Regions from separate parts of the Kocuria sp. 2SI genome, predicted to be linked through region 1. Evidence: riboswitches for the same ligand, from Rfam matches in the RefSeq annotation. Region 1 holds a riboswitch; each other region holds the start of a gene.
The links. Region 1 has a riboswitch for thiamine pyrophosphate ahead of FFS25_RS13965 (FAD-dependent oxidoreductase). Riboswitches for the same ligand answer to the same signal wherever they lie in the genome.
Positions count from the first base shown of each region.

Region 2: another riboswitch for thiamine pyrophosphate. It lies ahead of thiM (hydroxyethylthiazole kinase); the one in region 1 lies ahead of FFS25_RS13965 (FAD-dependent oxidoreductase).
Region 3: another riboswitch for thiamine pyrophosphate. It lies ahead of FFS25_RS08810 (thiaminase II/PqqC family protein); the one in region 1 lies ahead of FFS25_RS13965 (FAD-dependent oxidoreductase).
Region 4: another riboswitch for thiamine pyrophosphate. It lies ahead of FFS25_RS02835 (ECF transporter S component); the one in region 1 lies ahead of FFS25_RS13965 (FAD-dependent oxidoreductase).

Region 1 covers NZ_SCNB01000034.1:199-5,945, forward strand. Annotated here, with positions in the region: gene FFS25_RS12730 (Lsr2 dimerization domain-containing protein) at 1-349, shown strand, start outside; gene thiE (thiamine phosphate synthase) at 593-1,300, opposite strand; TPP riboswitch at 1,344-1,444, shown strand; partial or broken gene FFS25_RS13965 (FAD-dependent oxidoreductase) at 1,431-1,946, shown strand; gene FFS25_RS13970 (FAD-dependent oxidoreductase) at 2,014-2,631, shown strand; gene thiS (sulfur carrier protein ThiS) at 2,663-2,902, shown strand; gene FFS25_RS12750 (thiazole synthase) at 2,899-3,804, shown strand; gene moeB (molybdopterin-synthase adenylyltransferase MoeB) at 3,801-5,042, shown strand; gene FFS25_RS12760 (ASCH domain-containing protein) at 5,133-5,597, shown strand; gene FFS25_RS12765 (ATP-binding protein) at 5,730-5,747, shown strand, end outside.
Region 2 covers NZ_SCNB01000012.1:15,011-20,757, forward strand. Annotated here, with positions in the region: gene FFS25_RS08315 (Rne/Rng family ribonuclease) at 1-3,562, shown strand, start outside; TPP riboswitch at 3,687-3,785, shown strand; gene thiM (hydroxyethylthiazole kinase) at 3,779-4,681, shown strand; gene thiE (thiamine phosphate synthase) at 4,678-5,337, shown strand; gene thiD (bifunctional hydroxymethylpyrimidine kinase/phosphomethylpyrimidine kinase) at 5,334-5,747, shown strand, end outside.
Region 3 covers NZ_SCNB01000013.1:15,525-21,271, reverse strand. Annotated here, with positions in the region: gene FFS25_RS08820 (MMPL family transporter) at 1-552, shown strand, start outside; gene FFS25_RS08815 (MMPL family transporter) at 628-1,263, shown strand; gene FFS25_RS08810 (thiaminase II/PqqC family protein) at 1,156-1,860, opposite strand; TPP riboswitch at 1,853-1,945, opposite strand; gene FFS25_RS08805 (FMN reductase) at 2,084-2,746, opposite strand; gene FFS25_RS08800 (LLM class flavin-dependent oxidoreductase) at 2,743-3,885, opposite strand; gene FFS25_RS08795 (MarR family winged helix-turn-helix transcriptional regulator) at 4,087-4,665, opposite strand; gene FFS25_RS08790 (YfhO family protein) at 4,772-5,173, shown strand; gene dnaB (replicative DNA helicase) at 5,562-5,747, shown strand, end outside.
Region 4 covers NZ_SCNB01000003.1:126,648-132,394, forward strand. Annotated here, with positions in the region: gene FFS25_RS02830 (ATP-binding cassette domain-containing protein) at 1-1,976, opposite strand, end outside; gene FFS25_RS02835 (ECF transporter S component) at 1,973-2,671, opposite strand; TPP riboswitch at 2,787-2,891, opposite strand; gene FFS25_RS02840 (DUF4235 domain-containing protein) at 3,036-3,317, opposite strand; gene mnhG (monovalent cation/H(+) antiporter subunit G) at 3,425-3,814, opposite strand; gene FFS25_RS13990 (MrpF/PhaF family protein) at 3,814-4,200, opposite strand; gene FFS25_RS02855 (Na+/H+ antiporter subunit E) at 4,197-4,880, opposite strand; gene FFS25_RS02860 (Na+/H+ antiporter subunit D) at 4,877-5,747, opposite strand, start outside.

The DNA of each region.
Region 1 (5,747 bases):
GCAATTCGTAGAAGTGCTCACCTCTGATTTCCCCGGTGCGCAGTCGGACGAAGTGGATACCGTTCAGTTCGCGCTGGATGGGCGTGCGTACGAGATCGAACTCACCCCTGACGAGCACACGCAGCTGCAGGAGGCGCTGAAGGTCTACATCGCGAAAAGTCGGAAGGCTTCTGCGGCGGCACCGGCAGCGGGCGCGAAGAAGAGCGGAGGCGGTGCTCAGCGGAAGAAAGAGCTGGCCGCGATGCGGAAGTTCCTGGACCTCCGTGGCTATGACGTTCCGAAGCGCGGACGGATCAAAGCCGAATGGGAGCAGGAATGGGTCAACGCCGGGAAGCCGGGACTGGACTGATCTTAAATCCCGTGGTCTGTCGAGGGCCCGCGTTGTTCTGAGGAGCGACGCGGGCTTTCTTCTGCTTCATCACTCCGGTGAGTGAATCGCATTGTGGGTTTTGTCCGGACAACCGACGACGGATTCGCTCAGTTGAGCGCGAGGAAGAGGCCTCGAACCATTCCACGTCGTGAGTGTCGCGTCCCGCCGAATGGAGGCACTGTCGCCGGAGCGAGCTGCGACTGTGCGTGGCTGGAGTCGTGACTACCGAAGGGCTGCGCGGAGGCGGCGGGCGGCGGCTTCCGGGTCGTCGGCCTGGGTGATCGCCCGGACGACGACGATCCGCTGTGCGCCGGCGTCCAGGACTTGGCGCAGACGCTGCTCGTCGATCCCGCCGATCGCGAACCACGGCTTCGCGGGGTCCTCGTTGGTGACGCGGTCTGCATCGTTGTTCTCCGCATGTGCGACGTCTTCGACGAAGCTCAGTCCGGTGGCCTTACGGCCCGGCTTCGTGGGGGTCTCCCAGATCGGCCCGGTGCAGAAGTAGTCGACGTCCGGGTCGAGCCGTGCCGCCTGGGCCTGCTCGACCGTGTGCGTCGACCGGCCGATGGCGACCTCGTCGCCCAGCAGCTTGCGGGCCTGTGCGGGGGTGAGGTCCTGCTGGCCCACATGGAAGACATCGGTGCCGATGAGGGAGGCGACGTCCGCGCGGTCGTTGACCGCGAAGAGCTTCCCGTGCGCGCGAGCCGCACGAGCGAGGATCTCCAGTGCTGCGAGTTCATCGGCGGTGCCGATCGACTTGTCGCGCAACTGGATGATGTCGACGCCGCCGGCGTACGCGGCGTGGAGGAAGCTCTCCAGATCCCCGGGGCCGGTGCGGGCATCCGTGCACAGGTAGAGGCGAGCAGTGGCGATGCGCGCGGCCCTGGCCTGCGCGCCCTCCCCAGCGGGGGCGTCTGTATGATGGCTCACGATCCACGAGTGTAGTCACGACGATGCACGCACTCGTGGAGATCGCGAACTCTGCGGGAGCCCTACGGGGCTGAGAGGGCCCCAGCGCCGACCGTCGAACCTGATGCGGATCATGCCGCCGAAGGGAAGGATGAGAGCAGTGGAACAGTCGCACCCGGATGCGCACGACTGCGATGTCGTCATCGTGGGTGCCGGCGTCATCGGCCTCTCCACGGCCTGGCGTCTGCGTGAGCGCGGACTGTCCGTCTCGATCGTCGACCCGGACCCGGGAGGAGCGGCCTCCCGTGCCGCGGCGGGGATGATCGCCCCGGCCAGTGAGGTCCAGTACCAGCAGCACGCGCTGTACCCGCTCATGCGCAAGGCCGCGGACGACTACCCGGACTTCATCGCCGGAATCGAGGCGGCCTCGGGCCACGACGTGGGCTACCGCAGGACGGAGACCCTCGTGTGCGCCGGCACCCCAGCGGACCGGCAGGGCCTGGCCGAGCTCCGCGAGCACCAGATCGCGCACGGGATGGAGGTCGACGCGCTCACGGTCCGTGAGGCGCGCGCACTGGAGCCGGCACTGTCTCCCCGGCTGGCGGGAGCGTTCCGTGCGGTGGGCGACCACCAGGTCGACCCGCGCAGGCTGGTGGCGGGTCTGATTGCGGCATTGTCGTCGCGGGAGCATCGCGCGCACGCCACGCTCGTCACGCAGGCGGCTGTCCGGCTGTGTGGCGACGGCGGGGGGAGTCGAGCTGGCGGTCGGCAGCCGGATCGCCTCGAGGCACACGATCCTCGCGACCGGCCTGCGCAGCGACCTCTTCTCCGGCCTGCCCGCCTCCCCGGCGGCCGTGCTGCGACCGGTGCATGGCGACATCCTCCGCGCGCGGCTGCCGGAGGGCTCCGCGCCGCTCCTCGAGCGCACGATCCGCGGCGTCGTGAACGGAGTGCCGATCTACCTGGTGCCGCGGGCCGACGGCGAGATCGTCATCGGAGCGACCTCGCGCGAGGACGACCTTGCGGGCGCGAGTGCGGGCGGTGTGTACCGACTGCTCCGCGATGCCCAGACGCTCGTCCCTGCGGTCTGCGACCTGGAACTGGTCGAGGTCATGGCCCGTGCTCGGCCGGGCACCCCGGATGACGTGCCGCTGCTGGGGCGACTGCGCGACGGCGACGGCGCGGGCGTGCCCGGCCTCATCCTCGCGACCGGTGGCTTCCGGCACGGGGTGCTCCTCGCACCGCTGCTGGCGGATGCGGCCGCGGCGCTCGTGACCGGGGACTCTCCGGGCACCGACCTCGCAGGCGTTCTGCGCGCCACCGACCCGTACCGCTTCCACACGACAGATTGACACCATGGACACCGCTCAGGAAGGACCTTCCGTGCCCACCCTCACCGTCAACGGGGCCGCGCATCCGATCGAGGATGACGCCTCACTCCTGGACCTCGTCGCCCAGACGATCGACCGACCGCTCACGGCGGACGGCACACCGGCGGACGGCGGGCGCCTGGGCGTCGCCGTCGCCCTCGACTCCGCCGTCGTGCCGCGCAGCCGCTGGCAGGGCACGCGCCTGGTCGACGGCCAGACCGTCGAGATCATCACCGCGATGCAGGGAGGCTGACGACAGTGACGATTGCGACTCAGACGACGGCGGACATCCCCACGGACACCGGGGACTCGCTCACCATCGACGGTGTCGAGCTCACCTCGCGCCTCATCACGGGCACCGGCGGGATCACCTCGCTGAGCGTCCTCGAGGAGGCGCTGCTGGCCTCCGGCACAGAGCTCACCACCGTCGCGATGCGGCGGTACTCGAAGCAGGCCGGCGACTCGCTCTTCGCCCTGCTGGAGCGCAATGACATCCGCATCCTGCCGAACACGGCCGGCTGCTACACCGCGCGCGACGCGCTGCTCACTGCTGAGCTGGGCCGCGAAGCCCTGGAGACGGACTGGGTGAAGCTCGAGGTCATCGCCGACGAGGAGACGCTCCTTCCCGATGCCGTCGAACTCATCGATGCGACGGAACGCCTGGTGGCGGAGGGCTTCAAGGTGTTCGCCTACACCTCCGACGACCCCGTGGTCGCGCAGCGTCTCGAGGAGGTGGGCGCCACCGCGGTCATGCCGCTGGGTGCCCCGATCGGCACCGGGCTGGGCATCCTCAATCCGCACAACATCGAGCTCATCGCCTCCCGCGCGCAGGTGCCGGTGATCCTCGATGCGGGGATCGGGACAGCCTCGGATGCGGCGCTCGCGATGGAGCTGGGCTGCGATGCCGTTCTCCTGGCCAGCGCGGTGACGCGCGCGCAGAACCCGGTCCTCATGGGCCGGGCGATGAAGGCCGCGGTCCAAGCGGGACGGCTGGCCGCGCAGGCGGGGCGGATACCCGCTCGCAGGCATGCGCTGGCGTCATCGCCCGCGGACGGGCTCATCGATCCGATCGCCACGGCGGGGTCGACGGGCGACGCGAGCGCGGCCGTCGGCGGGGTCCCGCGCGGTGACTGGCCGGAGGTGGGGCAGCCGTGAACGCCACCGTGCAGTCGAGTGCGCTGCCTCCGCTCGTCGAGCCGGGACCGGAGCTCACGGTCGAGGAGATCGAACGCTACTCCCGCCACCTCACCCTCGAACAGGTGGGGGAGACCGGCCAGCGTAGGCTGAAGAACGCCCGCGTCCTCGTCATCGGAGCCGGGGGACTGGGAGCGCCCATCCTCCACTACCTCGCGGCCGTCGGCGTGGGGACGATCGGAATCGTCGACGACGACCGCGTGAGCGTCTCCAACCTGCAGCGGCAGGTGCTCCACGGAGTCGAGGACGTGGGCGACCTGAAGACGGAATCCGCGGCCCGGGCGATCACCCGCCTCAACCCGCTCGTCACCGTCCAGCAGCACCCGGTGCGGCTGGACGCCCAGAACGCCCGGGACATCGTCGCGGGCTACGACCTCGTCCTGGACGGAGCGGACAACTTCGGAACCCGGTACCTCGTCTCTGACGCGTGCGCGCTGGCCGGCATCCCGTGCGTCTGGGGATCGATCCTGCGGTTCGAGGGCCGTGTGAGCGTCTTCTGGTCCGGTTGCGGTCCCACGTACCGCGACCTCCATCCGGAGCCCCCACCGGCCGGCGAAGTGCCCAGCTGCGCCGAGGGCGGCGTGCTGGGCATGCTGCCGGGAACCATCGGGTCCATCATGGCCGCCGAGACCGTCAAGCTCGTCACCGGGATCGGAAAGCCGCTGCTGGGACGGTTGCTGCTCCACGATGCGCTGGCGATGACGTGGCGGGAGCTGCGCGTGGTCGCGGATCCGGCGGCGCCGCCTGTCACCGAGGTCTCCGACGGCGTCACGCGTGCGGACGGGCATGGTGTGTGCGAGCGGGGTTCCGGCGCGGCGGCGCAGGCGGGAGCGGGACCGGACGCGGCAGGGGCGACGGTTGAGGCACGCGAGCTGGCAGCGATGCTCGATCGTCGCGCTGCAGGCAGCGCGGAGTTCGCCCTTGTCGACGTGCGCGAGGAGTGGGAACGTCGCCTCGTGAGTATCCCGGGCGCGGTTCCCGTCGCCCTCGACGCGCTGCTCGAGCAGGGGATCGAGGCGCTGCCAGTCGAGGCCCGTGGAGTGCCAGTAGTCCTGCACTGCAAGGCGGGAGGTCGCTCGGAGCGTGCGCTCGCGCGGCTCCAGCCCGACTTCGCGAACCGGGAGGAGACGGTGCGGCACCTGGACGGAGGTGTCCTCGCGTGGGTGCGCGACGTCGCACCGCACCTGCCGGAGTACTGAGGGCAGCCGAGTACTGAGCGCTGGCAGGGTGCGCCGGGCCGGTCTGCGCGCCGAGTCCTGGCGGCGCACGACTGTCAGTAGTCTGGCGGAATGCACACGGACTCAGCCATCGACAGGTTCTGGCGGGAGTGCCGTGCGCACCTCCCCGCGTTGCCCGCGGAGACTCCGGAGGCGTGGGCGTTCGGGGCCACCCCGGAGCATGCCGACGGACTCGTGGAGCTCGTGCTGGTGGGCACCAAGAGGGCCACGGCCTCGTCGATGTGGGACTGCGAGCACGTTGGCGAAGCCATCCCGGTACCGGGCGAACTCAGCATCATCCTGGATGGGCGGGACACGCCGCGGGCCCTGATCGAGACGATGACCGTCGACGTCGTTCCCTTCGACGAGGTCACAGCGGACCATGCCTGTGCGGAGGGCGAAGGCGACAGGACGCTAGCTGCCTGGCGCGACATTCACGAGCGCTTCTGGCGTGATCACTCGGAGGACCCACGCGGCTTCGATCCTCAGATGCCGGTCGTCTGCGAGACCTTCCGCGTGCTGTACTCGGTGTGCTGAGACGGTCCAGTTTCACTGCCGCGAACGCCGCGGCAGATTGCCGACTGAGATGTCGGCAGATTGCCGACTGTTGCCTTGGCAGATTGTCGAGTCAACCCTCGGCAGATTGCTGACTGATGGTATCGTCTTATCATGATCGATCAGATTGAT
Region 2 (5,747 bases), on a different contig from region 1:
CCCCTCCACCGATTCCGCTGACCCGTCGGCCCAGACCGAGATCGACCTGGGCGCATCGGCTCAGGACACCCCCACGGAACCCCGGGCGACCACCGCTGAGACGGCATCCGCTGAGCCGGCCTCGACGGATCCCGCCCCGTCGGCGGACGCCGGGACCGAGCAGGCCGAGGCCGGCGGCAAGAAGAGCCTGACAGACCAGACCGAGCAGACGGAGTCGGCGCAGGACGAGGAGTCCCAGCAGGAGGGCGAGCGCGTCGAGACCGAGGGCCAGGCCGCCGAGCAGGCAGATCCGGCGCAGACCGCCTTCGAGGCGCTCGAGTCCGCAGAGCACACGCAGGAGCAGGCCAGCACCACGATCCTGCGCACCGCGCCGCTGGGCGGCAGCGAGCAGACCCAGGAGGCGCAGAGCCAGCAGCAGCCGGCCCAGCAGGAGCCGCCGCAGCAGGGCAAGGACGAGGAGACCAAGGACGAGCAGCCGGCGGCGGATCCGTTCGCCGCGTTCGGCGCGGCGTCGGCCACGTCGCTGCTCTTCCACGCCCCGGCCCCGGAGGACGTCGCCGCGGCACGGGAGCGCGCCGAGCGCGAGCGCGAGGAGGCTCGTCTGCGCGAGGTGCAGGAGGAGGAGCAGGCCGAGGAGGCGGAGTACGAGGACCCGGAGCCCGGTGCGGGGGTCACGAGCCGACGTCGGCGCAGGCGCCGTCGCGGCTCGGAGGATCTGGAGCTGATCGGCGGGGACGACGGCGACCCGGAGCAGACCATCACGCGCATCCGCACCGCGCGCGTGGTCGACGGCTCCGCGCCCACCACCGTGCAGTCGGTCAAGGGCTCCACGCGCCTGGAGGCCAAGAAGCAGCGTCGTCGCGAGTCGCGTCAGACCGGGCGCCGCCGCCAGGTGATCACCGAGGCGGAGTTCCTGGCTCGTCGGGAATCGGTCGAGCGGACCATGGTGGTGCGGCAGAAGAACGACCGCATCCAGATCGGCGTGCTCGAGGACGGGATCCTCGCGGAGCACTTCGTCTCGCACACCCAGCAGGACTCGCTGATCGGCAGCGTCTACCTGGGCAAGGTCCAGAACGTGCTGCCGTCCATGGAGGCCGCCTTCGTGGACATCGGCCGCGGCCGCAACGCCGTCCTCTACGCCGGCGAGGTCGACTGGGACAAGGCGAGCCTCAACGGTGCGGCCAAGCGCATCGAGAATGCGCTGAAGCCCGGAGACCCGGTGCTCGTGCAGGCCACCAAGGACCCGGTGGGGCACAAGGGCGCGCGCCTGACCAGCCAGATCTCCCTGCCGGGGCGCTACCTCGTGTTCGTGCCCGGCGGCTCGATGACCGGCATCTCCCGCAAGCTGCCCGACGTCGAGCGCCAGCGGCTGAAGAAGATCCTCAAGGACCACCTCCCGGAGGGTGCGGGCGTCATCGTGCGCACCGCCGCCGAGGGGGCTTCGGAGGAGGAGCTGACCAACGACATCAACCGCCTGCGCACCCAGTGGGAGCAGATCCAGGAGAAGGCGGCCCAGGGCAAGACGCTTGCGCCGGAGCTGCTGTACGCCGAGCCGGATCTGACCATCAAGACCGTGCGCGACGTCTTCAACGAGGACTTCACCGCCATGCACGTCCAGGGCCAGGAGGCCTGGGACGGCATCGAGGCCTACGTGACCTACGTGGCTCCTGACCTGCTGGACCGCGTCCACCGCTGGGACGGGGACGAGGATCTCTTCGCCCACTACCGGGTGGACGATCAGATCTTCAAGGCACTGGAGCGCAAGGTCATGTTGCCCTCGGGCGGCTCCCTGGTGATCGACCGCACCGAGGCCATGACCGTCGTCGACGTCAACACGGGCAAGTTCACCGGCTCCGGCGGCAATCTCGAGGAGACCGTCACCAAGAACAACCTCGAGGCGGCCGAGGAGATCGTGCGGCAGCTGCGCCTGCGCGATATCGGCGGCATCGTGGTCATCGACTTCATCGACATGGTGCTCGAGGCCAACCGCGACCTCGTGCTGCGGCGCCTGGTCGAGTGCCTGGGTCGCGACCGCACCAAGCACCAGGTCGCCGAGGTCACCTCGCTGGGGCTCGTGCAGATGACCCGCAAGCGCATGGGCACCGGCCTGCTCGAGGTCTTCTCGGAGGACTGCGAGGCCTGCGACGGCCGCGGCGTGGTCGTCCACGATCACCCGCTCAAGGGCCGCAGCTCGGGCTCCTCGGACAACCGGCAGGGTCGCAACGACCGCAAGCGCAGCCGTCGTCTCCCGGGCGCTCAGGACGAGCAGCGTCCGCGCGCCGAGGATCCGGAGCAGGCCAAGCGCGCACAGGCCACCCGAAGCGCCCTGGCCGCGATCGCCTCGGCCAGCGGCCACGACACCGATTCCTCCGCCTCGGCAGGAGAGCGGACGGAGGCAGCCTCTGCGAGCGAGTCCGCCGGGGACCAGGAGTCCCAGGGCCAGCGCACGCAGGAGTCCCAGGACTCCCGCGAGAGCGGCAAGCGTCGTCGCAAGCGCCGCGGCAAGCGCTCGCGCGGCCGCGGTCAGGACGGCCAGGCCCCGCAGGACCAGAACGATCAGGACCGCAGCGACCAGGCCCAGAGCGACCGGCAGGACTCCCCGCAGGCCGATCCGGGGCAGGGCCAGGACACGGGCGCCCAGGCAGAGCGGGGCCGCGGTGAGTCGGACGGCCGCTCCGGGCAGCGCCGGCAGCGCGGTGAGCGATCCTCCGGCCGTGGCGGCCGCGGCCGGTCCGAGGCGCAGTCCGGGGCCCGCTCCGAGGACGAGACCCGCTCCCTGATCGAGGCGCGCATCCGTGCGGCCTCCGGCGAGGCTCCCGAGGCGAGCGCCCCGCGCGAGGACGCGGCGGATCAGTCGGCCCCGGAGAAGGAGGCCGACGGCGAGTCCACGCCGCGAGAGGCATCGGAGCCGAAGCGCCGGGACGCCGCTCAGGGCCCCCAGGGACGACGTGAGCGGCGATCGCGCACGGCGCGAGCCGAGTCGCAGGAGGCGGCCCAGGGTGCTTCCCAGGGCGAGCAGGCGGCTGCCGCTCAGCAGAAGCGTCGCAGCCGCACCGCGGCCGCTGCCCAGGCGGCGCCGGAGCCGGTCCAGGCCCCGGCCGCACCGACGGCCCCGGCCGCTCAGGGCACGGCGACGGTGCGCGATGCGGACGCGGAGCAGGCCGCCCCGGTGCGCCAGCGGGCCCGTCGCTCGCGCCGTGCCGCAGCCCCGGCGGGCACGCCCGAGGTCCCGCAGTCGGCTCCCGCGGCTCCGGGCGCCGCGGCGACCGTGACCGCAGGCACCGCCTCGGTGGTCGCCCAGACCGACGGAGCCTCGCAGGTGACGATCAACGGCGAGGTCATCGAGCTGCCGCAGGGCCACAGCGCCGCCGAGGCGCTGGGCGCCGGCGGCTCGACCGGCTCGCAGCTCGAGTCGCTGGCCAGCACCATGGGCGAGCGCGAGCCCGGTGCCGCCGGACCGCGTCGCCGCCCGCGCCGCTCGCGGCGCGCCAGCGCGCCCGAGGCCGCTCCTCAGACGGGCGCGGAGCAGTCCTCGCCGCAGGACGGTCACGGGCGCACCTGAGCGCAGGGCCGCACCGGCGAGCAGCCGGCCCCGCTGAGCCGCGTGCATGACGGCCGCCTCCCCGAGCGGGGAGGCGGCCGTCATCGTCTCCCAACAGAGCAGCCGGATCACGTGTAGACTGAGCAGGCACGACACGGGGTGCCGCCCGAGCAGGCGGCTGAGAGCACACCCGTCGAACCTGAACTAGTTCGCACTAGCGGAGGGATTGTCGCCTTGATGCACAGTCACACCCAGAGTCCATCGCAGTCCGCCCACCAGCCCGTCTCGGAGCGGATGGCCCGGCTGCTCGAGCAGCTGCGCAGCACTCGCCCCCTGGTGCAGTGCCTGACCAACACGGTGGTCTCCAACTTCACCGCCAACGCCCTGCTGGCCCTCGGCGCTGCTCCGGCCATGACGGACATCCAGGGGGAGGCAGGGCCGTTCGCCGAGGTCGCCGACGGCATGCTGATCAACCTGGGCACCCCGGATCCCGAGCAGCGCGGCGCCATGCGCGAGGCCGCTGCCGCGCGACAGGCCTCAGGCCGCCCCTGGGTGCTGGACCCGGTGGCGATCGGCTCGCTGCCGATCCGCACTGCCCTTGCCGCCGAGCTGCTCGAGTCCCGTCCGGCGGTGATCCGCGGCAACCCCTCGGAGGTCCTGGCTCTGACCGGAGGGGCCGGGGGCCGCGGCGTCGACACGACGGATGTCCCGGAGGCCGCGGTGCAGGCCGCTCGGCAGCTCGTGTCGACCGGTTGCGCCGATGCCGTGGCCATCTCCGGGCCCGTCGATCTGATCGTCTCCGCGTCGGGGACGCTGCGAGTGCCGCACGGTCACGGGCTGCTGACCCAGGTGGTGGGCGGAGGGTGCGCCCTGGGCTCCGTGATCGCGGCCTTCGCTGCCGTCGCGCAGGACCCCGCCGAGGCCGCTGCGGCCGGGAGCCTGGTCTGGGGGCTGGCGGCCGAGGACGCCGCCGATCGCTGCCAGGGCCCGGGGTCCTTCGCCGTGCATCTGCTCGACGCCCTGGCCGGGCTGCGCCCCGAGGACGTCGCCGAGCGCTGCCGTGTCGAGGCAGCCGATGCCTCGAACGCCGCGGACGGTGCCGCCGCCGGGGCGGGTCGGGCCGAGGAGGCCGGGCGATGAGCCCCCGATTCGACCCCGCCGCACTGTCGCTCTACCACGTCACCGACCCCCAGCTCAGCCGGACTCGCAGCGTCCCCGAGGTCGCGCGGCTGGCTGTCGAGGGCGGGGCGAGCATGATCCAGGTCCGGGCCAAGGATGCCTCCGGACGCGAGCTGCTCGAGCTGCTCGAGGCCGTCGTGTCGGCCGTAGACGGCGCGGCCCCGGTGGTCGTGGACGATCGCGTGGAGTGCCACCTGGCCGCACGCGCCCGGGGGGTCGCATGCGACGGCGTCCACATCGGCCAGTCGGATCTGCCCCCGGAGGACGCCCGGCGCCTGTGCGGACCGGAGGCGATCATCGGGCTCTCTGCGGCCTCGCAGGACGAGATCGCAGCTGCCGCGGCACTGCCCGCGGGCACGGTGGACTACCTGGGCATCGGGGCGGTGCGGGCCACGGAGACCAAGCCCGACGCCCCGCAGCCGCTGGGCATCGACGGCTTCGCCCGGGCGCGAGCTCTGAGCCCGCTGCCTGCTGTGGCCATCGGCGGGATCCGGCCGGAGGACGTCGCGGGGCTGATGGCCGCCGGGGCCGACGGCGTGGCCGTGGTCTCCGGGATCTGCGCGGCCCCCGATCCGCGCCTGGCGGCGCAGACCTACCGACGGGAGATCCAGCGATGAGCTCGACGACCTGGAGCACGACCAGCACGCGCGCCGTCCCGCGCGTCCTGTCGATCGCCGGCACCGATCCGACCGGCGGCGCCGGTCTGCATGCGGATCTGAAGACCATCAGCGTACTGGGCGGCTACGGCATGGGTGCGGTCACCGCTGTCATCGCGCAGAACACCTGCGGTGTGCGCTCAATCCACACGCCGCCGCCGGAGGTGCTGAGGGATCAGCTGCTGGCCGTCTCCGACGACGTCGTCGTGGATGCCGTGAAGATCGGCATGCTGGGCAGCGCCGGTGCGGTCGAGGTCGTGGGGCAGTGGCTGCAGGAGCAGAAGCCGCCGCTGTGCGTCATCGATCCCGTCATGGTCGCCACCGCCGGTGGGACGCTGCTGGAGTCCGATGCGCTCGGCGCCGTCCTGGAG
Region 3 (5,747 bases), on a different contig from region 1:
GAGGAGATCGCCGCGGATCTGCGCGAGCACGACGGCATCGAGTCCGTCCACACGTACAGCGACCCCGGCATGGCCGACCCTCTGAGCTCCGACGATGGCCGCACGGGCATGGTCGTGGCGCACATCGAAGGCTCCGAGGCCGAGCAGACCGAGATCTCGACCGAGCTCGTGGAGGATCTGACAGGGGAGCGCAGCGACGGCACCGAGGTCCCGGTGGGCGGCTCCGCGCCCATGATCGCCTCGAACAGCCAGCAGGTGATGAAGGACCTGGGGCTGGCCGAGGGCATCGCCGTGCCCATCACGCTGGTGCTCCTGCTGGTGGTCTTCGGCAGCGTGGTCTCTGCGGTGCTGCCCCTGGCGGTCGGGGCGTTCGCGGTGTTCGGCGCGTTCTTCTCGACCTGGATCATCGCCCAGCTCACCGACGTGTCGATCTTCTCGATCAACCCCATCACCGCGCTCGGGCTCGGACTGGCGATCGACTACTTCCTGCTGATCGTCAGCCGCTTCCGTGAGGAGCTCGGGCGCCGCGGGCTGGAACGCAGCTCGCCGTGACGGGCCGAAGGCGTCGAGGATGCCCTGCGGCGCACCCTGCAGACAGCCGGGAGGACGGTCCTGTTCACCGGCTCGGTGCTGCTGCCGATCAAGGCGCTGCTGATGAACGTGCTGGCCCTGTCGGCGGTGCTGGGCGTGGAGACGCTCGTGTTCCAGCACGGCTGGCTCTCCGGGTTCCTGGGCTTCGCGCAGGGCCCGCTGGACATGTCCATGCCCGTGCTGCTGTTCTGCATCGCCTCCGGGCTGTCGATGGACTACGAGCTGTTCCTGATCGGGCGCATGAAGGAGATGTGGGAGCAGACGGGCAGCAACCGCATGGCGGTCGTGGAGGGGCTCGCGCACACCGGGCGCATCACCACACTCGCGGCGCTGGTGCTCTCGGTGACGTTCGCGGCCTTCGGGACGAGCCAGGTGAGCTTCATGCAGCTGTTCGGCCTGGGCGCGGCGTTCGCGATCCTGCTCGATGCGACCCTGGTGCGCGGCGTCCTGGTGCCCGCGTTCATGCGGATCGCCGGGCGGGCCAACTGGTGGGCACCGGCCCCGCTGCGGTGGGTGCACGATCGGATCGGGCTGGCGGAGGCCCCCGTCAGTCGGTCCGCGCTCTCAGCGCGGGATGATCTCCGACTGATCCTGAGTCAGGGCCTGATCGAAGAACGCCAGCTCGTGGCGGCAGCCTGCCAGATAGGCCCGCTGTGCTGCCGCACGGCCTGATTCCGAGCTCTGTGCGAGCTCCCGCTCGACGCGCTCCAGGGCTGCAGCGGTTGCAGCCACGAAGTCGGGATCGCGGTAGGTCTCCAGCCATGCGGCATACGGGTGATCCGGCTCCACGGCCGGCAGACAGGCTCCGACCTGGGCGTAGAGCCAGAAGCAGGGGAGCACTGCAGCAGCGCCGACAGCTCGGTCCTGTCCCAGGGCGGCGGCCAGCAGGAAGTCCGTGTAGGCCGCGGTGACGGTGCTGGCGGGCTCGTCGGCGGCCTCCGGACGGGCGGCCATCCAGGTGCGGTGCAGCTGGGCCTCCTCCGTGAGGCAGCCGACCGAGGCCTGTGCCCACGCGAGCTGGTCCTGGGCGTGATCGCAGCGTGCGGACAGAGCCGCCAGGGCCCGGGCGTAGCCGGCCAGATACAGGGCGTCCTGGGCGAGGTAGAACGTGAACCGCGCGTCGTCGAGGGTTCCGTCCAGCAGGGCGCGCACGAATCTCGAGTCCTGAATCTCGGCTGCCGTCTGCGCGCCGGCATCCCACAGCGACTGCGTCCATGGACCGGCCGCTTCGACGGCGGGCTGGGGGGCGATGTTCGAGGTGGAGTTCATCAGGGGACATCCCTTCGCCAGTGCGAGCTGGAGCAGGTTCCACGGGTCTGATCTCAGCGCCGGCGGCGCACCCCGTGTCCGCAGCCCACTGTAGGCGGCAGGATCGGATGCCGATAGGGCGGCAGCCGGTTCCGCTGCGAGAGACGAGACCTGCTCATATGTCACATTCGACATATGAGCAGGTCAGGCGGCCTATGGGGCCTTCGAGAGCTCTGCGAGCCCGTCAGGAGCCGTCGTGGCCCTTGAGGAGGTTCGCGAAGTCCGTGACCGGACCCAGGTCCACACCGCTGCGACGCGGCGCCCGCGCGGGCTCGGTGGGCAGGAAGCCCTCCATCCCGGCGGACTCGGCCACCAGTGCTGTCGCCATCTCGGAGGCGGCTCGAGCGATCCGCGACTCCAGGCCTCCGGTGTCCCCGGAGCCGAAGTCATCGGTCGCGGCGAACACGCCCGTGGGCAGCACGACTGCCCGCGAGTAGGAGAACAGCGGGCGCAGCGCGTGGCCCAGGACCAGGCTGTGGCGCGGGCTGCCGGCCGTCGCGGCGATGAGCACCGGGAGGTCGATCAGCGCTTCGTCGTCGAGGACGTCGAAGAACATCTTGAACAGCCCCGAGTAGGAGGCCCGGAAGATCGGCGTGACCGCCACCAGCCCGTCGGTCTGGGCGACCAGGCGCTTGACGTCGTCGAGCTGCGGATCGGGCAGCCCGCCCGTGGTCATGGCCTGCGCCAGCGGCAGGGCCAGGTCCCGCAGCTCCACGTGGTGGACCTCCAGGGCCTCGCCCCGGGCGCCGACCCGGGACTCGACGGCCTGGGCGATCTGGTCCGCCAGCAGGCGGGTGGACGACGGCGAGGACAGCCCCGCCGAGACGACGACGAGCTGCCGGGTCATCGCTGCTCATCCTCCTTCTGCTCGTCCTGCGGCCGCGCGTTGATGACCTGGCGGTGCCTGGAGTCCGGGCCCTGGGCGCGCAGGGTCTCGTGGGTGGGTGGGTCTGAGGGCACGTGCGCCGGGCGACGTGCCTCGAAGCCCTCGCGCAGGCGCGGGACGATCTCCCGGCCGAGGATCTCGATCTGCTCCAGGACCATCTCCTCGGGCAGGCCGGCGTGATCCAGCAGGAACATCTGGCGCTGGTAGTCGCCCACCTGATCCGCGTAGCCCAGGTAGCGCTCCACGATCTGATCCGGGGTGCCGACCGTCAGCGGGGTCATCCGCGAGAAGTCCTCGAGCGACGGGCCGTGGCCGTAGACCGGCGCGTTGTCGAAGTACGGGCGGAAGACCCGCTTGGCCTCGGCCTCTGTCTCAGCGGCGAAGATCTGGCCGCCCAGGCCCACGATCGCCTGGTCGGCGGCGCCGTGGCCGTAGTGCTCGAAGCGCTGGCGGTAGAGGTTCACCATCGAGGCGGTGTGCTCGATGTTCCAGAAGATGTGGTTGTGGAAGAAGCCGTCGCCGTAATAGGCGGCCTGCTCCGCGATCTCCGGGGAGCGGATCGAGCCGTGCCACACGAAGGGCGGGGTGTCATCCAGCGGCCACGGGGTGGAGGTGTAGCTGTTGAGCGGGGTGCGGAACTTGCCCTGCCAGTTCACGACCTCCTCGCGCCACAGCTTGCGCAGCAGGTGGTAGTTCTCGATGGCCAGCGGGATGCCCTGGCGGATGTCCTTGCCGAACCAGGGGTAGACCGGACCGGTGTTGCCACGGCCCATGGTGAGATCCACACGACCGCCGGAGAGGTGCTGGAGGAAGGCGTAGTCCTCAGCGATCTTCACGGGGTCGTTCGTGGTGATCAGCGTGGTGGCCGTGGAGAAGCGCAGGCGCTCGGTCTGGGCGGCGATATAGGCCAGGTGCGTGGTGGGTGAGGAGGGCACGAACGGCGGGTTGTGGTGCTCGCCGGTCGCGAAGACGTCCAGTCCCACCTCTTCCGCCTTGAGGGCGTACTTGGTCATCGACCGGATGCGCTGGGCCTCGGACGGCGCCTTGCCGTTTGTGGGATCCGGGGTGACGTCGCCGATGGTGAAGATGCCGAACTGCATGGTGCTCGCTCCTTGGATGCGACTCGCGAGCCCGGGGTCTTCCGGCACTCGCGTGACGTTTCACGAAACAGTATGCGTCGATGTAGGTGACATGTCAACCAATAGGTTCGCCGTGCTCGAGGGACGGCGGGAACGACGAACGCGCTGTCGTCGTGATGCGCCAGGCCGTGTCAGCGCAGGGCGGCAACCGGCCTGCGCGGGTCAGTCGATCGGTGCGCAGTCCGGGCGGCGGATGTCGAGCTTGCGGGCGATCCGGGAGGTGATGCGGTCCAGGTCCTCGATGTCCTGTGCATCGAGGGCGTCGAAGAACGACCTGCGCACGGCGCCCAGGTGGCCCGGGGCGGCTGCGGCCAGGGCCTGGCGACCGGCTTCGGTGAGCTGCGCGAGCTGCGCCCGACCGTCGTCCGGGGCGGCCGAGCGGGCGATCAGGCCGCGCTTCTCCATCCGGGTGAGGTGATGGGACATGCGCGAGCGCTCCCAGTCCAGCAGCCCGGCGAGCTCGGTGATCCGGCAGGAGGAGCTCTCGCTGTCGTTGAGCATGACCAGGACGTCGTAGTCCTGAAGCGACAGGCCGGAATCGGACTGCAGCTGCGAGGACAGGGCGGCGGGGATGCGGCTGCTCACGGCGAGCCAGCGGCGCCAGACGGTCTCCTCGTGCGCGGACAGCCAGTCGACGCCGTCGCCGGAGCCGCCCGTGCCAGCTGCCGTCGAGGGGGAGCCCCCGGGCTCGTCGGCGTCTGAGGGGAGGCTGCGGGGGTCGGTGTCGGGTGCCGTCGTCATGCCCCCAGGATAGCGACAAACGTGACGCGTCATCAGTGAGTGGCTGCGGGTTGCCGCTCACTTTCACGTGAGCCGGCATCCAGCAGGTGATGGCACCATGTCCGCCATGTTCCCCAGTTCCCGCAGCGCCCGACGTCAGCCCGCCGCGGCCCGGTCAGGAGCGGGCCGCTCCTCCGCCGCGCCTGCCTCTGCGCAGCGGAAGCGCCGCAAGGGCAAGGCCGAGCCGCGGCTGCTGCCGATCGCCGTCATCCTGTGGGTCGTGGGGCTCGCGGCCTTCGTGGCGGGCTTCGGGCTGGGCAACACCGGTTCCGGCGTGGCCATGACCCTCACGTTCTTCGGGGGGCTGATCGTGGCCACGCTGGCGGAGGTGGGGGCGTTCCTCACTGCGCTGGCCAGCACGATCTCCTATCGGCGGCACAGGCCCTGGAATGTGATCGTGATGATCCTCTCGGTGCTGATCAGCCCGGCCACCCTGATGCTGCTGCTGCAGCTGGCCATGGGGTCCTGAGCTCGGTTGCCGAGCCGCGCGACGCACGACGACACAGCCCTGTGGGAATGCCCACGTCTCGTGTGGACACGGCCTGTGGAGAGTTGTGCACACGCCGTGGAGAAACCCTGGAATCACACTCTGACCTGGTGATTCATCCGTCGTTCACGAAGTCTGAGCCTGTGGATATCCACAGCTGGGCAGGGAGATCTGCACCGGTTGCGCACAGTCCTGCACGGCGCGCCCCACAGGGCATCCACAAGTTATCCACAATCAGTGGATAAAGCACCCGCATGTAATTTCAAGCGTTCCGGCCGAGCGGCTGATGACGTCGGCTCGGTGGGCCAGAATGGGCGGGCCGGGCGGCCGTCGTCGTCCTGGCTGCAGTCAGCGCTGGAAAGGCCCCGTCGTGTCCGAAGAGATCCGCACTCCCCCTTACGACAACGTCGCCGAGCAGTCCGTGCTCGGCGGCATGATGCTGTCCAAGGACGCCATCGCGGACGTCGTGGAGGTGCTGCGCGGCAACGACTTCTACAAGCCGGCGCACGAGTCCATCTACGAGGCCATCATGAGCCTCTACGGCAAGGGCGAACCC
Region 4 (5,747 bases), on a different contig from region 1:
GCCAGATCGGTCGGATCCGTGCTCAGCAGCAGCATCACCCCCGGCAGCGCCAGGGCCAGGGCGCGCAGGGCGATCGCCGCACCGGCGGCCACCGAGCCGGACGTCAGCTGCAGCGGCCCAGCGGAGACCCACAGCTCGCCTCCGGCATCGGAGAGCACCGCGGTGCCCCACCCGGAGAGCACGGCGGCCAGCAGCAGCGGCCAGACCCGCAGCAGCACCGCGGACGGGCGCTGGCCGATCACCGCCAGGCCCACGAGCTCGACGGCCAGGATCAGCCCCGAGGTCACCGGATCCGCCGAGACCAGCAGCGCCAGGCTGAGCACGGCCACGGCGGCCAGCTTGGCCAGCGCGTCCCGTCGGGCGAGCACCCCGCGCTGGCGCCCAGGCGCGGTGGAGGGCTGCGTGCCGACCGCGCGCGGCACGGGCCGCACCGGGACCTCCCGAGCCGCCAGAGCGCGGATCAGCTCGGCGTCATGGGTCACGACCACCACGCAGCGACCCCGCTGCACCTGCTCGGCCAGCAGATCGACGACGGCCGCCCATGTCACGGCATCCTGGCCGAAGGTCGGCTCGTCGAGGATCAGGATCCGCGGGGCCGCGGCCAGCACCGTGCCCACCGACAGGCGGCGCTTCTGCCCGCCGGAGAGCGTGAACGGGTTGGCCTCGGCCAGCTCCGTCAGCCGCAGCCGATCGAGCAGCTCGTCCACGCGCCCGGCGATCTCCTCCTCCGGGACCCCGGCCCGGCGCGGGCCGACCGCGAGCTCCTCGCGCACCGTGCCGGTGAGGAACTGGTGCTCCGGCTCCTGGAAGACCGTGCCGATCCGCTCCACGAGCTCGGGACCGGACCACACCGAAGGATCGTTCGGGATCCCGTCGGCCAGAGCGTCGGCGGCGCGCACCGCACCGGAGGCGGGCACGAGCAGCCCGGCCAGGCTCAGCGCCAGCGTGGACTTGCCGGCTCCGTTGGGACCGGTCAGGGCCACGGCCGACCCGGCGCGCAGCTGGAGGTCGACCGGCAGGGCTGCGGGGGCTCCGGCCATCGAGTCCTCCGGAGCGGGCCGCCCCGAGCGCACGCGCCGTCGGCGCCTGGACAGCCGGCGCTGCGAGGGCTGCTCGCGCGAGACCTCCAGGGCCCCGGCACTCAGCAGCAGGCCGCCTGCCAAGGCCTCCGGCAGCAGCGGCTCGACCTGCGCCCCGGGAGTCCACACACCGGCTCGGCGCAGCTGCTCGGCGTAGGTTCCGTGGGCGTCGAGCAGCTGCGTCGGAGATCCGTCGGCCACCACGCCGCGCGGACCGAGGACCACCACGCGATCCACGAGATCGGCCCACACCTCGGTGCGGTGCTCGACCACCACCAGGGTGGCCCCGGTGTCCTCGACGACCGCCTCGACGGCCCGGCGCACCGTGGCCACGCCCTCGGGGTCCAGGTTGGCGGTGGGCTCGTCGAGCAGCAGCAGCCGCGGGCGCATGGCGGTGATCCCGGCCAGCCCCAGGCGCTGCTGCTGACCGCCGGACAGGGCGGAGGTGTCCCGGTCCGTGGAGATCTCGAGCCCCACGGAGTCCAGGGCGCGGTCCACGCGCGGGCCGATCTCGGCCGCCGGCACCGCGAGGTTCTCAGGCCCGAAGGCGACGTCGTCACCGGCCCGCGCCAGCAGGATCGAAGACTCCGGATCTTGCTGCAGCAGCCCCGTGACCGCGTCCCGCTGCGCCGCCGGGCGCCCGTCCACCAGCAGCTGCCCGCGGGGGCCGCTGCCCGCGCCGTCGTCGGTCTCGTCCTCGGTCTGGGGCAGCACCCCCGCCAGGGCGTGCAGCAGGGTGGACTTGCCCGACCCACTCGCCCCGAGCAGCAGGATCCGCTGACCGGCGGGGATCTGCAGGTCGAGGCCCTGCAGCGCGGGCTCGCCGCGGCCGTCGGGCTGCCAGCCGAAGCCGCGGGCCGTCACGCTCGCCCCAGCGGTGCGGACAGCCTCCGTCATCGCCCGGAGGCCAGGCCCGACAGGACACCGGTGGCACGCAGCGCGCGCACGAGCAGCCACATGGCAAGCCCGGCGATCACCGCGCCAGAGGCCGTGCCCAGCACGACGTAGACCGCCTGGTGAGCCCCCGGCCACTCGTAGTAGTAGAGGAGGCACTCGCTCAGCGTCCCGAGGGCGCCGGCCAGCGCCCCGGAGGCGATCGCCACAGCCGGTCCGAAGCGGCGGTAGCCGAAGGCCAGGAAGACGACCTCCGCCGCAGCGCCCTGGATCAGGCCGGAGATCACGACTGTGGCGCCGAACGTGGTGCCCAGCAGCCCCTGGAAGGAGGCGGCCAGCAGCTCGCAGGCCAGGGCCGCTCCCGGACGGCGGATGATCAGCGCGCCCAGCGGTCCGGCCAGCAGCCACCCGCCCACCAGCAGCCCGCCTGCCGGCGGGTAGCCGACGGTCAGCGCCTCGGAGACCGGGTAGACCAGCGACGACCAAGCCCAGAACAGGACACCGCTGGCGGCGGCCAGCACCGCGAGGACCACGAGGTCGAGCACGCGCCACCGCAGGCGGGAGCGGGAGCCGCGCTGCGGGGAGCGGGCGGCGCCATCCGGGCGCGGGTGGGGACCGCTCTGCGAGCGCGGATCGAGGCCGGGATCGGCGCTGCTGCGATCGGGGCTCAGCGGGTCGGTGCTGCGATGCTGCGTCATGGTGCTCCTCCTGGGGCATCGGGGGCGCCATGGCGTCCCGCTGATCAGGAGGGGAAGGATGCGTGCCGCGCTCGACGGCGGGGCCGGAAGGCGCCGATGCCGCTGCGCGACAGCACCCTCGAGATGCTCGACTCCCTTCGCCGGTGCTAACCGGAGCAGGTTCGAGGGTCTGCGGCGGACCGCACTCTCAGCGCCGTCGGGCGCTCCCCTGTCGTGTGCCTGAGATCCTACGCGAGACGCGGCCGCGATGCAGGTCGGCCGCTGCCACGCACGGAACGGAGGAAGGCGCCGGGAGCGGATGCTCCCGGCGCCTTCGCCATCGATCAGCAGGCCGCGCGCAGCGGCCAGCCCGGACCGGTCGAGATCAGCCGCGGCCCTTGGCCTTCTCCTGCGCCTTGAGCTCGGCCTTCTCGCGCTGCTCGGCGACCTGGCGGTTGACCAGGGTCCGCACGACCGTGGTCAGCACACCGCTGACCACGGCGAACAGGACGATGTCGAGCCAGCGGTCCTCACGGGGGTCGTCGCCCTTGGACGGGACCTGGCGGCCGGTGACCTTCTTCCACGTGGCGTCGAGGCCCTTTGTGGCGGCCTGCACGCCCAGCACGGACGCGCCGGTGCCGATGAGTCCCATGATCTTGGGGTTCATGTCATCTCCTACCCCGAGTGAGCCACTCGGGAGATCGCGGAACCGGCGCCTCAGCCGGCGCCGGAGGTTCGGTGCTCACCCTAGCGCGCTCGGCGAGCCGTTGCGGATCACGACGGGCGGTCCGCGCCGCCCTGCGACTCGGCGGTGTCGGCCTCGTCCAGGGCTGCGGCCAGGTCATCGGCGATCAGCGTCTCATCGAGCACGTGCTTGGTCCGATAGCTCGAGCGCCCCACCATGTGCGCCGAGACCGGCGCCGTGAGCAGCATCAGGGCCCAGCCCAGCAGGGCCAGCGGCAGCAGCGTCCACTCGCGGGAGTGGATCACCACGGCCAGCAGCATGCACAGCAGACCGAGCACCTGCGGCTTGGTGGCCGCGTGCATCCGCGACAGGACGTCCGGCAGCCGGATCAGGCCGAGGCCGGCCGTCAGGGACATGAGGCAGCCCACGAGCAGCAGCACGCCCACGACGATGTCGAGCACGAGGTCCATGGGATCCATCAGCGGTGTCCCTCCTTCTCGGACGGGGCGGGCTTCTGCATCGGGGCGGGCCGGTGATCCTGCTCGGCCCGCTCGCCCTCGACCGGCTCCTTGGTGGCGCCCTCATCGGTCTGGCCCGTCTTCCGTGGCCGCGTGGGCTGGACGAACCGCGCCACAGACACCGAGCCGATGAAGCCCAGCAGCGAGACGGTCACGATGACCATCATGTAGTCGGAGTGATCGCTCCAGACCATCTCCAGGGCGATCGCGGCGACCACCACGGAGAGCAGGACGTCGCTGGAGAGCACGCGGTCCAGCAGCGAGGGTCCCTTCACCAGTCGGTACAGCACGCCGGCGGCCCCACCGGCGAGCATCACGAGGCACACGGCCATGACGATGGTGCTCATCGGCTCTGCTCCTCATCCCGTCGTTCGGCCTTCGATCTGTGGGCGTAGCCCGCCCAGCTGCGCAGCACGGCCCGGGGGTTGAGTCCACGGCCCTTCTGGGCGTCCTCGCGCCGCAGCGCGGCGTAGTCCTCCGGAGAGCCCATCATGCGGATCCAGGCAGCCTCGGTGTTGCGCACGGACTCCCGGAAGTGCTCGATGTCCTCGTCGTCGTGCACGTCCAGGACGTGGAAGTAGAGGGTCGCGTTCGGACGGTCCACCTCCAGCAGCACCGAGCCCGGGATCAGTCCCATGGTGCTTCCGGTGGCCGTGAGGATCAGATCGGAGTGCGAGCGCATCTGCACGGCGGTCACCGACGAGGAGGCCCTGGGCCCATGGGCGATCACGGTCCACATGACCTCGAAGCTGGCGCGGATGACCTGCCACAGGAAGGTGACGAACAGGGTCACGGCGTGCAGCACGTTGAAGCGGCTGGACAGCTGCACGGGCGGCAGTGCCAGCGCCCGGGTGACCAGCAGGGACAGCACGAGTCCCACCAGGAGGTTCTTGGCCGTCAGCTCGCCCCACAGCACGGCCCATACGAGCATGAGCCACAGGATCAGGGGGATCTCCACGGCCCAGCGGTGCTCGCGCCGCCGGGGCCGGGCGGATGAGGACCCGCGGGATGTCGCTGTCGAGCTCACTGATCTGCCTCCTCGGACTGCTCGGAGCCCTGCCGCTGCGCGTCGGCCTCGGCCGAGGGCCGCGAATCCGTGCCGTCGTAGACCTCGCGCTGGATGCCGGCGCCGCTGTCCTCGCCCACATCCTCCCCGTACTGCTCGCCCTCCGGCACGCTCGGTGCGGCAGGGTCGTCGGAGCTCGGGTCCTCGCCGTCGTCCACGACGCCGCGCGGTCCCGATTCGTCGCCGAAGACCGCCTCGACGTAGCGCTCGGGGTGCATGAGGTTCTCCGCGGCGTTGTCGGCCACCGAGAACAGCGGTCCCGCGAAGACCGTGAGGGCGACCCCGACCGCCACGAGCATCCCGGTGGGCATCACCATGAAGAACGGCATGAGCTGCACGTTGCTGCGACCGGCCCACCGGCCGCCGCCCTCGGCCTCCATGGACACCGAGGCGGCGCTGCGGGGCCCGTGCTCCCGTGCCTCGTCCCGGGAGACCAGCAGGACCGGATCCGGGTAGTCGGCGTCGTCGGGGGCGCGCAGGAACGCCTTGTTCCAGATGCGCATCAGGGCCATCAGCGTCAGCAGCGAGGTGAGCACGGAGCCGGCGATCACGACCCAGATGGCCCAGCCGCCCTGGTCGGTGCCCGCCTGGATCAGGCCCACCTTCCCCAGGAAGCCGGAGAACGGCGGGATGCCGCCCAGGTTCAGCGCGGGGATCATGAACAGCAGGGCCAGCAGCGGTGACAGCCCGACCAGACCGCCCAGGCGGTCCGTATTGGTCGACCCGCCCCGGCGCTCGATCAGACCGGCCACCAGGAACAGGCTGGTCTGGATGATGATGTGGTGGACCACGTAGTAGAGCACCGCGGCCAGCGCGGTCTGCGAGCCG